Regions from separate parts of the Paenibacillus sp. IHB B 3415 genome, predicted to be linked through region 1. Evidence: predicted binding sites of a transcription regulator. Region 1 holds the regulator's gene; each other region holds the start of a gene.

Region 1 (3,156 bases):
GAACCAGGGAAATCCCCAACGGAAGCCATTTTCTCCTCTTCTTCAACATGCAGCTTCCTTTCCATATAACCTGTATTACCGTTTAAGCAGCCCCTCGAACGTTTCCTGCGCTTTGCGGCGGATGGCTTCTTCATCTAGTGTCAGGCATTGTCCGTGCTTCACAACCTGTTTGCCGTTCACCCAGACATGCTCCACATCCTTGCCACTGGCTGAATATACCGCATGGGACAAAAGATCGGTATGCGGCAGCAAATGCGGCTGATCAATATCAATCGCGATGAAGTCGGCCTTCATCCCTGCTGCAAGCCGGCCTACCTGGTTCAGGAAAATAGACTGTGCACCATATTCGGTCGCCATCAGCAGCGCCTCTGGAGCCGGTACTGCTGTAGGATCACCGCTTACGCCTTTGTGAATCAGCGCGGCCAGCCGCATTTCTTCGAACATATCCAGGTTGTTGTTGCTTGCCGCACCGTCCGTACCCAGGGAGACCTTAACTCCTGCTCTAAGCAGCTCAGGAACACGGGCTACTCCGCTGGCCAGCTTCAGGTTGCTGCCGGGATTATGGGATACGCCAACATTGTGGCGGGCCAGAATCTCAATCTCTTCATCGTTCAGATGAACACCGTGGGCGATCAGGGACGGCCGGGTGAACATTCCCAGCTTCTCCAGATGAGCGACCGGACGCAGGCCGTAATCGGCCACATTCTGCTCCACTTCATGACGCGTTTCGGACATATGCGTGTGCATCGGCAGATCAAGATCATGAGCCGCCTGGACAAACTTCATGAAAAACTCCGGAGGACAGGTGTAAGGCGCATGCGGCGAGAGCATCGCAGTAATTCTGCCGTCAGCCTTGCCATGCCAGTTCCGGGCAAAAGCAATCGCCTCAGCCAGCTTGTGATTCTGCACCTCTTCCGGACACAGGCCAATAACACCGCGCATAAGTACTGCACGGATGCCTGACTGCTCTGTAACCTCAGCAACCCGGTCCATATGATCATACATATCGAGGAAGGTCGTAGTGCCGCCCTTCAGCATCTCAAGAACAGACAAAGAGGTTCCCCAGTACACATCTTCACCGGTGAATTTCTCTTCCATCGGCCACATTTTTTCCTGCAGCCAAGCCTGCAGCACCATATCATCGCCGTAGCCGCGCAGCAGCGACATCGCCGCATGGCCGTGGGTGTTGACCAGGCCGGGCATGAACAGCAGACGGCTGCCGTCAATAACCTCTGCGCCCTCTTCAATTACAGGCTTCGCTTCACCTATGTAAGTAATCAGATCATTTTCGATGGTCATATAACCGCTCAGCACCGGCTTATCACTGCCAGGTACCAGAAAACGGCCGTCTTTAATAATGGTTTTATTGCTGCTCATCTTCAGCTTCGTCCTTTCCGTCATGCAAATAATACGCCAGACTCTGCAAATCCGTAGTGAAATCGGCGGCATGAATCCGGATATTAGCCGGAGTCTTAAGAATTACAGGGGCAAAATTCAGGATCGCCTCAATGCCCGAATCTACCAGAATGTCAGCAACGTTCTGTGCTTCACTGTCCGGAACGGTAATAATCCCGATGCGGATGCCCTGTGCACGGATGGTATCCCCCAGCTCACTCATCGGCTGAACAGTCAGCGAGTTGATCTGCTGGCCTACCTTAGGCTCATAAGCATCAAATACAGCTGTAATCTTCATCGTATCCTTCAAGTAGGCATTGTAATTCGACAAGGCGTGGCCGAGATTACCTGCACCTACCAGAGCTACATTAATCTGCTGGTCCAGCTTAAGAATATGTCGGATCTTCTCGATCAGATAAGAGACATCATAACCAATGCCCTTTCTGCCGAAATCACCAAAATAAGCCAGGTCCTTGCGGATCTGGGCGGGGTTGAGATCAAGCTTCTGTCCCAGCTCCTGAGAAGAAACTGTTGAGATTTCACGTTTTTGGAGATCGTTCAGGAAACGCAGGTACACTGGGAGTCTGCGAACGACGGCCTCCGATATTTTATCCGATTTCATGTTTTCTCCTCCTAAAAGTTTGATAGCATATGCTTCGTGATAAGCCGGTTATAGGAACCGTGCTCCGGGACTGCCCGGTGGGCAGCAGCCGTGGAGCGCGGGACTTCAGAACAATAATTACTTATACATAATATCAACCGGCGACGGATTATTAAACCCCGCCATCTTCAAGCCATTCTGCAATCCGCGGAACGATCTGATCCGTCAGCATATGCTCCATCTTGGGACCGGGCAGCGAATACAGGAAATACTTCCCATAATAAGATTCGATTACCCTGGTATCATATACAATAACGATTCCGCGGTCCTGCGCGGTGCGGACCAGCCGCCCGAAGCCTTGCTTGAAGCGGATTACGGCCTGCGGGACGGACAGCTTCATGAACGGATTCTTCTTCTGTGCCTGGAGCAGCTCCGACTTCGCTTCAGCCAGCGGATGATTAGGCGGCTGGAACGGAAGTCTGACAATGGCCAGACAGGTCAAAGCTTCCCCGGGAATATCTACACCTTCCCAGAAGCTGCTCGTACCCAGCAAGACAGACGCCGAACTGTCCTGGAACCGCCGGATCAGCTTGCTCCGGCTGCCGCCTTCTACGCCCTGTCCAAGCACCGCGATATCCTGCGAAGCCAGGGCCTCCTTCAGCGGATCATAGACCTGGCGCAGCATCTTGTAGGAGGTGAAGAGCACAAGCATCCGCCCGCGGGTAGCCACGGCAGTTTCTGCCAGAGAATGGACCAGTGTATCCACAAAGCGGGCATCCCCAATGCTTCCCTTGACACTCGGGAAATCACGGGGAATGACAAGCAGTGCCTGCTCACGGTATTTGAACGGCGACGGAAGCAGGGCTGTCATCAGACGGCCCTGCTCTGCAGCCTCACCAAGACCGAGATTATCTATCATGAACTGGAATGACTTATCCACAGACAAGGTGGCCGAGGTCAGGATGATACTCTTCTTCTTGTCGAAGAACAGCTCCCTGAGCTGGGTGCTCACATCCACCGGAACGGCATACATCTGCAGCGATTTGCCGCGGTAATTGCCGCTCCCCTCCAGCCAGTAGACGATATTCTCGTCGTTCAGTCCCATAAAGAAACGGATCTGCTCCCGGATGGAGGCCAGGTCCTTGAACAACCCGCCGATA
Region 2 (3,156 bases), on a different contig from region 1:
ACTGCGCACCGGCGCGGAGTAACCTGGCTGAAGAGTCTGCCCCGTACAGCTGTGAATTCTGCAGTACAAGCACTGCTTGCTTCGGATCAGGAAGTTACCCGCTATTCAGGAGTGCTGCCTGCAGCAAGAATGGATTTGTGGCTTGCAGATTCTTCGGCAGGCGATGTGGAAGCTGCTCATTCTCCAGCCCGTGTGGATGAAGCCACAATAGCTGAGGCGCTGGCTGTTCTGAAGGCTGCCCTGCACAGTCCGGATGCGGAGCGGCGGGAACGCGCGGCAGCGGCTATATTGCATTATGCCAAATAATCATCAGGCTGAAGCTTTATCTTATAAAATCACAGCAAAAAGGTCTTCCGGTTAAGCTGCCGGAAGACCTTTTTGCTGTCAACTATTAAATAGGGATTTCTCTGGACCCGGTTTAGGCTCAGATAAATTCTACGAACTCATTAACCGGCTTGCGGTAGCCGCGCGGTCTAATCTTGTGTTTGTTGTCTTTGCCGATCGTAATCAGCATTACCGGAACGAAGTTGTCGCTGAGCCCGAGGGTAGCATTCACCGCTTCCGGATCAAAACCGATCATCGGGCAGGTATCCCAGCCCTTGTCCTTGGCAATCAGCATGAACTGCATAGCCGACAAGGAAGCATTGCGGATCGCTTCATCCCGCTGGAAAGCGTCCTTTCCGGTGTAAGAATCATTAATAGACTGAATGGTGCGGTCGTAATCCTCTTCGCTCATGGCTCCCAGCATTTTAAGTCCGCTATAGATTTCTGGAGCCTGCTGGTAGGCATTTTTATCACCCAGTACGACGATGACAGCCGATGCGGTGTGGATTTTGTATTGGCCGTACGCACCTTTACGGATTTCTTCCTTCACAGTGTCATCGCTGATGACTTTGTAGTGGGCGTGCTGCAGGTTGAAGGCCGATGGAGCCAGGCGTGCCAGTGAGAACATCTCCTCAAGCTCATTCTGAGGGATTTTTACCCCTTCAACGAAATTCATAGCCGATCTGCGGGACTGAACCAATTCTGAAAAAGTACTCATAAATAATGACCTCCATTGTGATATGTATGTTGGTTAGTAATAATCAATAGCTAATATTAATAAATAAACTTACAATAAGTTACTTGCTTAAAATATCACAACTACAAGCATACGTCAATGATTAAACAACATTAAATTGTGAATTTTAGTTCAAATAGTCGATAAATTTTGAAAAAGCGAGAAAAGAAGTGATTTTAATCACAAAATAAGGCTATAAAGCCAAAAACATTGTGACATTTATTACAACCGGAATGTTATAATAGTCACATAGTTTCAGTGGATGAATACTTTTAAGCAGCAATGCCATTGTAAAGGAGACTTCGATATGTCAGAAACCATTACCCAAACCCCTTCTGAACAAGAAATACCCGCAGCAGGCCTTCCCCAAGAGGATTTGCTGAATCAGCTTCTGAAGCCGGAAGTTCAGGAATCCCTGATCCTTCTGGTGGAGCAGCTGCCGCAGATTACCCAACTGGTGAATGTATTAACCAAATCAGTCGATTTCGTACAGTCGGTTGCAACGGATGAAGTTCTGAAAAATGATACGGTAGGCGCAATCAAGGAGATGGCGGGTCCTGTGGTAGGCTCTGTCAAGAATCTGGCGGCTACGGTTATTGAAGCGAAAGACCGCGCGGATGCAAGCAGTGAAACCATCAGCCTGTTTGGCATGATGAAAATGATCAAGGACCCGCAGGTACAGAACGTGCTCCGTTTCATGAATGCATACCTGCAGGTCAGCGGCGAACGCCAATCCGGTAAGTAATTATTGTTCAATTCTTAATCGTAAGGACGGAGGAAATATGATGTCAAAACACATAGTTATTCTAGGTGCAGGTTACGGCGGCTTATTGAGTGCGCTAACCGTGCGCAAATATATGAGCAAAGCTGAAGCCAGAGTTACAGTGGTTAATCAGTATCCAACACACCAGATCATTACCGAACTACACCGCCTTGCAGCAGGAAGTGCTTCGGAACAGGCGGTTGCCATGCCGCTTGCGAAGCTGTTCGCCGGTAAGGATATCGATCTGAAGATTGCCAAGGTTAATTCGTTCTCGGTGGAGAACAAGCAGATCATCCTCTCGGATGGTGTAATGCTGACTTATGATGCTCTCGTTGTCGGTCTGGGCAGCACGACGGCTTATTTCGGCATCCCGGGACTTGAACAGTACAGCATGGTGCTGAAATCGGCGGCGGATGCACTGCGGATTCACGGACATATTGAAGACCGGATTCGTGAATATGCCAAAAGCGGCAACGCGGCCGATGCAACCATCCTGATTGGCGGAGGCGGCTTGACAGGTGTTGAGCTTGTAGGTGAAATTGCCGACGTACTGCCCAAGCTGACTAAGAAATATGGAGTGAATCCGGCTGAAATCCAGCTGCTGCTCGTAGAAGCCGGACCGAAGATTCTTCCGGTTCTGCCGGATCATCTGATTGAGCGCGCGACAACCAGCCTCGAGAAACGGGGAGTTCAGTTCCTGACAGGTCTTCCTGTTACTAATGTAGCAGGCAATACCATTGATCTGAAGGACGGCCGCCAGATTGTGGCGAATACCTTCGTCTGGACCGGCGGCGTACAGGGTAACCCGCTGATCGGCGAGTCCGGGCTTGAAGTGAACCGCGGCCGCGCAACCGTGAATGAGTTCCTGCAATCTACTTCACACCAGAATGTATTTGTAGCCGGTGACAGTGCGGTTGTGTTCGCACCGGACGGCCGTCCGTATCCGCCAACGGCACAAATTGCCTGGCAGATGGGTGAATTGATCGGCTATAACCTTTACGCTTACCTGAATGACAAAGCTTCCGAGACTTTCAGTCCGGTGAATTCCGGGACACTTGCCAGTCTGGGACGCAGAGACGGAGTGGCGATTGTCGGCGGCAATTCCACACCGCTGAAGGGTCTGCCGGCAACACTGATGAAGGAAGCGAGCAATATCCGGTATTTGACCCATATTCACGGGTTGTTCAGTCTGGCCCATTAATTCTCTCCTAACCATCTATACCTATTGCAGGCCGCTTCCATGCGGCAGATCATCCCCTTCAACCGCCAGCAGGCAGTTGAGGGGGATTTTTCATGAACTCAGACTGTGAAAGGAGAGCTGTGTGAATTTATA
Region 3 (3,156 bases), on a different contig from region 1:
CAACGGACTTGTCAAAAGCGTCCAATAGGCTAATGTGACCGTTCCGCTATTCTCTATAATAAAACCGCCCTCAGACAGCGTCAGTGCCACCGATAAAGAAGCCGGAATCAGTAAACCTGTGGCCCCGTATAAAAACAGATATATAATGTTCTGCTTCGAGCCATAGTTCTGAAAAGCATAGAAGGAGCCGCGTACAGCCAGCAGAATCACGGCGATGCTTCCGGGAACAAGCAGCGCAGAGCCATAATAGTAAGCCGTGTCGGGAAAAAATCCGATGATGCCCACAAAGAAGAAGACAAAGAATACATTAGTAATCTCCCAGACTGGCGATAGGTAGCGGGAGATCAGCCGGTTAATCAGGTGATCCTGTTTCGTCAAGCGGGCATATAAGGCAAAGAATCCGGCCCCGAAATCAATAGACGCTACAATTAAGTATCCGTACAGAAAGATCCAAAGCACTGAAATACCTGCCAGCTCATAGCTGATCATAGTTGCTCACCTTTTTCTATAGATGCTTGTGCCAGCTTGTTCAGCTCGACCTCTGGAGGATTATTGTGGAACAGCCGTCTAAGTACAATGACACACATAGTCCCCATTACAACATAAAGAAGGAGGAAGAGGAAAAAGAGAATCCTCACATTCGGCGATGTTGTGGCTGCTTCCTCTACACGCATATATCCACGGACAATCCAAGGCTGCCTGCCAAGCTCTGCATAGAACCAGCCGAATTCAATGCCCAGGAAGGCCAGAAATGTGCTAAAGACAATGGATCTGAGCAGCCACTTGTTAAGTTCATTTCGTTTCTTCCAGAACAGGAAGAGGAAGTACAGCAGTCCAATCCCCAATATAACCATTCCGCTTAGAACCATAAAATCAAACAAATAGTGGACAATAAGCGGCGGGTGTTCGTCAGGCGGGAACTCTTCAAGACCCGTGACCTCAGCGCTAAAGTCTCCAAACGCCAGGAAGCTTAGCGCTTTCGGAAGGTGAATCGCCCCCAGAATCTCGTTCTCTGCATTAAGCCAGCCCAGCAGAATCAAGTCTGCGCCGCGTTCGGTTTCGAAGTGCCATTCTGCTGCCGCCAGCTTCTCCGGCTGATGCTCCGCCAGAAACTTGGCTGACATGTCTCCGGCCAGGCTTGTCAGCAGACTGAACGCCACAACAACGGTCATCATCAGCTTCAAGGCTTTCTTGGAGTAGGCTGAGACTCCCCTTCTCAGGATAGTGTAAGCCGCAATTCCCGCAAGCAAAGCAGCGCCAGTCAAGTAGGCAGAGGTTAAGACATGGAATACCTTCGAAGGCGTTGCCGTATTGAGCATTACCTCCAGCGGATTAACTGCCGTGAATTGTCCGGCTTCCATTACAAAGCCTCCGGGCTGATTCATAAATCCGTTCACCGTCGTGATGAATACTGCGGACATGCCTGCCCCGGCGACAATGGGAATCGTCAGCAGCAAGTGAATATACGGGTTGCGAAACCGCCCCCAGGTGTACAAATAAATCCCCAAGAAAATGGCTTCAAAAAAGAAGGCGAAAACCTCCATAAATAAGGGAAGGGCGATTACGTTCCCGCCGATCTGCATGAACTTCGGCCAGACAAGCGCAAGCTGCAAGGCAATCGCCGTTCCGGTCACTACGCCAACAGCTACTGAAATAATAAATCCGCGTGACCATCTTTTGGCCATCAGAGTGTAATGATGGTCTTTCTTCCGTATCCCGACGAATTCGGCAATGGCTATCATCAATGGGACACCGACACCAATCGTAGAAAAAATGGTGTGAAATGCTAACGTCATTCCTGTTAGCCATTTACTCCACATCACTGTATCAATCATCACGAATACATCCCCCCTCAATTTTGCGAATGAAGCCCAGCAAATTCTAGAAGCGCTTTGTTATTCCTTCACTCTGCTGTGCTTTAATTCACAAGTATAAAGAGTTTAGCGAAACTCTGTATGGCCCAAACGAGGGGGGCAATGTGTCTAACTTTCTTCTATAGTGCGTCTTTTTTGTGAAAACACGCTATTTTATGAATGAATTGTGACATATGTCACTTCAAAAATATTTCACGCTTATCGGAGTTTCTGTTTAAACCCATAAAAAAGGACTTACTACAGACGATTGTAATCGTCCGAAATAAGCCCTTTTTCCAGTGCATAGCGTGTAAGCTGAACGCGATTCTGTACCTGCAGCTTTTGCAGAATATTCTTAAGGTGATTCTTCACCGTATATTCCGAAATTCCATAATTCTCAGCTATTTCTTTGTTCGTCCAGCCCGTGGCTACCCCATTCAAAATATCCTGCTCTCTGGCCGTTAAGTTTACCTGCGGTTCCTTGACAGCAGATAAGGAGACATCCTTCAGAATTTGATACGCGACCTCCCGGCTTAAAGGCGCTTCTTCATGGACTATAGAGTGCAAATATTCAATCCAGGTTGAAGGTGCAAGATTCTTCAAGAGATATCCTTGGGCACCCCGCTTTAAAGCTTCCAGCAAATGAATCAGGTCATCTGACACTGTTATCATTACAATTTTCACATAGGGGAACATCAGTTTGATTTTCTGTGTAGCCTCAAGCCCGTTCATTCCGGGCATCTGGATATCCATCAGGATCAAATCCGGCAGCCACTCTGCGGTGAATTCTATGGCTTCCTGTCCATTACTCACCACCCCAACTACTTCAAAGCTTGGGTCAAGGGACAAAATATCACAGATAGCCTCCCTTGCATGTATGTGATCATCGACAACCAGTACACGCGTGTGCCTCATTTGCCCTCACCCTCTTTCGTTAATTCTACTGCAGTGTACAAATGATCCCGACGAAATTCCATTTTCCAATTCATCTCCTCCGCCCTTTCCTTCATGATATTTAATCCGAAACGGTCCTTAAACAGGTTGTCTACAAATCCCCGTCCATCATCTTTAATCATAACCTTGAACCGGTGCGGGTCTCCTTCTCCCACAATCCAGCCGTGTGTAGCCCCTGAATGCTTCTCTATATTGACGACAGCCTCCCGAACACAGGCAAGCAGTTCAACTTTTTCTTTCGGGGACAACATACTTTCCTGTATCGACCAATTCACACTAAATTGCACAGGAGTGTCCACTACCATTTTTTTCAACTTAGACTCCATAGATTCATGAGATAAAATCGATT
Region 4 (3,156 bases), on a different contig from region 1:
ATTGAAAAGGGGAGTTTCAATGCGTAAATTTTCCAGCGTATTAGCATGTCTCCTGGTGACGGGAACGTTATTGTCCGCTTGCGGCGGCAATAATAACGGGAACAAACCGGCGGCAAATGGAGGAGAGGCGACACCTGCACCAGCAGCTACTAATGCAGCAGAGGAGACAGTGGCTCCGACAGAAGCACCGGTAGATGATATCACCCAGAGAAAAGTAACGATCAAAATTCACTATCCTACCCCTGACCTTACCGAGGTAAGAGCACAGGAGGATGACAAGATCAAGCGGTTCCAGGAGGTCTATCCGAATGTAGAGATTGTGAAGGATGACTGGCAGTACAATGTAAGCGAAATCGGTGTGAAGATGGCGGCGAATGAAGCTCCTACCTTCTTCAACACCTATGCGACTGAAGCGAAATTCCTGGTCGAGAAGGGCTGGGTCGCTGATGTTACGGATCTGTGGAACAACTATGAATTCAAGGATCAGATTAACCCTGTCCTGCAGAACCAGTTCATTATTGACGGCAAAGTGTATGGCGTAACGCAAAAGGGTTATGTCACCACAACGATGATCAATAAAAAGATGCTGGATGAAAAAGGTGTAGCCGTCCCTCCAATGGACTGGACCTGGGATGATATGCTGAATACCGCCAAAGGGGTAGCGGATACCAAGAAGGGGATCTCCGGTATTGCTCCAATGGGTAAAGGCAACGAAGCAGGCTGGAACTGGACCAACTTCCTGTTCGAAGCAGGCGGTGAAATCCAGAAGATTGAAGGCGGCAAGGTTGTAGCTACATTCAATTCGGATGCCGGTGTGAAGGCGCTGGATTTCTATAAGAAGCTGAGATGGGAAGCCAAAGCTGTTCCTCAGGACTGGGCGCTTGGATGGGGCGATGCTGTAGGCGCGTTCCAGCAGGGACGTACTGCTATGGTAATGGCCGGATCTGACGGTGTTATCGAGCAGGCGCTCAACCAGGGCGGACTCAAACCTGAAGATGTACTTACTTACCCGATGCCAGCTGCTGAAAAAGGCGGCAAGCATACCGGTGTACTCGGCGGTGACTATCTGGTTATCAATCCGAACGCCAGCAAAGACGAGCAGGAAATGGCCTTCCGCTATATTACTTTCGATTACTTCTCTGACAAAGGCCTTGAAGCTCTTGACGCGATTATCAGCCAGCGCAAAACGGACGGCAAATACTACATCCCGCCGCTCCTTGATTACTACGCTGCGGATTCCGACTTCGGCAAGAAGACCAAAGCTGTCTATGACAAGTACGACATCGTTTATCAATACAGCCCGGAAATTATGGCGCTGCTGGATGGTAAGCCTGAAGCACAATACAATACTCAGGATTACTACGCAACTATGTCCAATGTAATCCAGGAGCTATTCTCCAAGGATGGTACAGATTCCAAGGCCCAGCTCGACGCTGCAGCCAAAACTGTACAAGAGAAATTCTTCGATACTATCAAAGTGGAATAGTCACTTGCAGAATGAGTCGTTACGATGCTTGGTAGAGGATTTATAACGCTAAGGCAGGAGACCCGGTCTCCTGCCTTTTTGCTTGTCGTGATTTATATTTATACTTCTATGTAAGAGAATGCGGCCGGTGAGCAGTGTTGACGAAGATTAGAAAGAACATCAGATAGCACCGTTATTCTGGAAAAAAACAAGGCTGAAGAGCTGGATTCATGAAAAGCAGGGGAGGCTAGAGGGCTGACGTTCGCAAAATGGACAAATTTCAGCGATTTATCACACAACAAATGGAAAATAGACTAGAATATGATTGAATGAAAGCGCTTTGAAAACAAATCAAAAAAAACTTTATACTTTGTGAAAGATTTCACTATACAAGGTGAAAAGGATATGATAAGATAAATGTGTAGAGAAAAACAACCTAAAAATTGACAGGAGGACGAGGGAGATGGCAGTTAAAAACGAAGTCGCCGCCCAAGTGAAACAAACCACCGCTGAAGAATATATTCAGACTTTGGTGGATAAAGCAAAGAAAGCTCATGAAGCGTTCATGGGACTGGATCAAGAGCAAACTAACACAATCGTTCATGCAATGGCGTTGGCCGGACTCGACAAACATATGTACCTGGCTAAGCTGGCCGTTGAAGAAACAGGACGCGGTGTCTATGAAGACAAAATTACGAAGAACATCTTCTCAACTGAATATATCTGGCACGGAATTAAGTACGACAAGACAGTAGGCGTTATTGAGGATAACGCTTATGACAGCTTCCAGAAGATTGCTGAACCTGTCGGAATCATTATGGGTATCACACCGGTAACCAACCCAACATCCACCACGATGTTTAAAGCTTTGATTTCCGCTAAGACACGTAACCCTATTATATTCGGATTCCATCCTTCTGCGCAAGAGTGTAGTGCTGCAGCCGCAAAAATTCTACATGATGCAGGTGTGAAGGCTGGCGCTCCTGAGAACTTCATCCAATGGATCGAACTTCCGACCATGGACAAAACAAACGCACTGATGAACAATCCTGACGTTGCACTGATTCTGGCAACCGGCGGATCGGCAATGGTTAAAGCGGCTTACAGCTGCGGCAAACCGGCACTCGGCGTAGGTCCTGGTAACGTTCCTGCTTTCATTGAGAAGAGTGCTGACATTGATCAGGCAGTAACAGACATCATCCTTTCCAAAACATTCGATAATGGTATGATCTGTGCTTCCGAGCAAGCGGTTATCATTGAAGAAGCGATTTTTGACCAAGTGAAGAAGAAAATGATTGCGAACGGCTGCTACTTCGTAAACAAAGAAGAAGCTGCCAAGCTGACAAGCGGCGCAATGAATGTTGAAAAATGTGCGGTTAACCCGGCCATCGTCGGCCAATCCGCTGTGAAGATCGCTGAAATGTGCGGAATTCAGGTTCCTGCCGGCACGAAGATCCTGGTAGCTGAACTTGAAGGCGTAGGTACTAAATATCCGCTGTCCGCTGAGAAGCTGAGCCCGGTTCTGGCTTGCTACAAAGTGAAGAACGCAGACCAGGGTATCGAACGCGCAGCTGAAATCGTTGAATTTGGCGGCATGGGCCACAGCTCGGCTATCCACTCGAACAACGAAGAAGTAATCATGAAGTTCTCCAACCGTCTGCAAACCGGACGTATTCTCGTCAACTCGCCAT

What was found. The regulator Rex, encoded in region 1, represses fermentation and respiration genes when NADH is low (regulators of the CRP and FNR family bind a similar motif). The targets are predictions, from matches to a motif close to TTGTGAAATATTTCACAA.
Region 2: a site for Rex is predicted at 1,271-1,288, ahead of QW71_RS10320 (DUF1641 domain-containing protein). Genes of this name have one in related genera too.
Region 3: a site for Rex is predicted at 2,039-2,056, ahead of QW71_RS02895 (cytochrome ubiquinol oxidase subunit I). Genes of this name have one in related genera too.
Region 4: a site for Rex is predicted at 1,836-1,853, ahead of adhE (bifunctional acetaldehyde-CoA/alcohol dehydrogenase). Genes of this name have one in related genera too.

The regions. Positions count from the first base shown of each region.
Region 1 is NZ_JUEI01000098.1:6,367-9,522, reverse strand. Features, by position in the region: gene QW71_RS31200 (DUF5590 domain-containing protein) at 1-49, opposite strand, end outside; gene QW71_RS31195 (amidohydrolase) at 76-1,377, opposite strand; gene QW71_RS31190 (redox-sensing transcriptional repressor Rex) at 1,364-2,017, opposite strand; gene dinG (ATP-dependent DNA helicase DinG) at 2,169-3,156, opposite strand, start outside.
Region 2 is NZ_JUEI01000019.1:21,270-24,425, reverse strand. Features, by position in the region: gene QW71_RS10330 (hypothetical protein) at 1-306, shown strand, start outside; gene QW71_RS10325 (nitroreductase family protein) at 425-1,042, opposite strand; gene QW71_RS10320 (DUF1641 domain-containing protein) at 1,368-1,805, shown strand; gene QW71_RS10315 (NAD(P)/FAD-dependent oxidoreductase) at 1,846-3,024, shown strand.
Region 3 is NZ_JUEI01000005.1:60,758-63,913, forward strand. Features, by position in the region: gene QW71_RS02890 (cytochrome d ubiquinol oxidase subunit II) at 1-489, opposite strand, end outside; gene QW71_RS02895 (cytochrome ubiquinol oxidase subunit I) at 486-1,838, opposite strand; gene QW71_RS02900 (response regulator transcription factor) at 2,112-2,768, opposite strand; gene QW71_RS36820 (sensor histidine kinase) at 2,765-3,156, opposite strand, start outside.
Region 4 is NZ_JUEI01000013.1:83,326-86,481, forward strand. Features, by position in the region: gene QW71_RS07245 (ABC transporter substrate-binding protein) at 20-1,486, shown strand; gene adhE (bifunctional acetaldehyde-CoA/alcohol dehydrogenase) at 1,929-3,156, shown strand, end outside.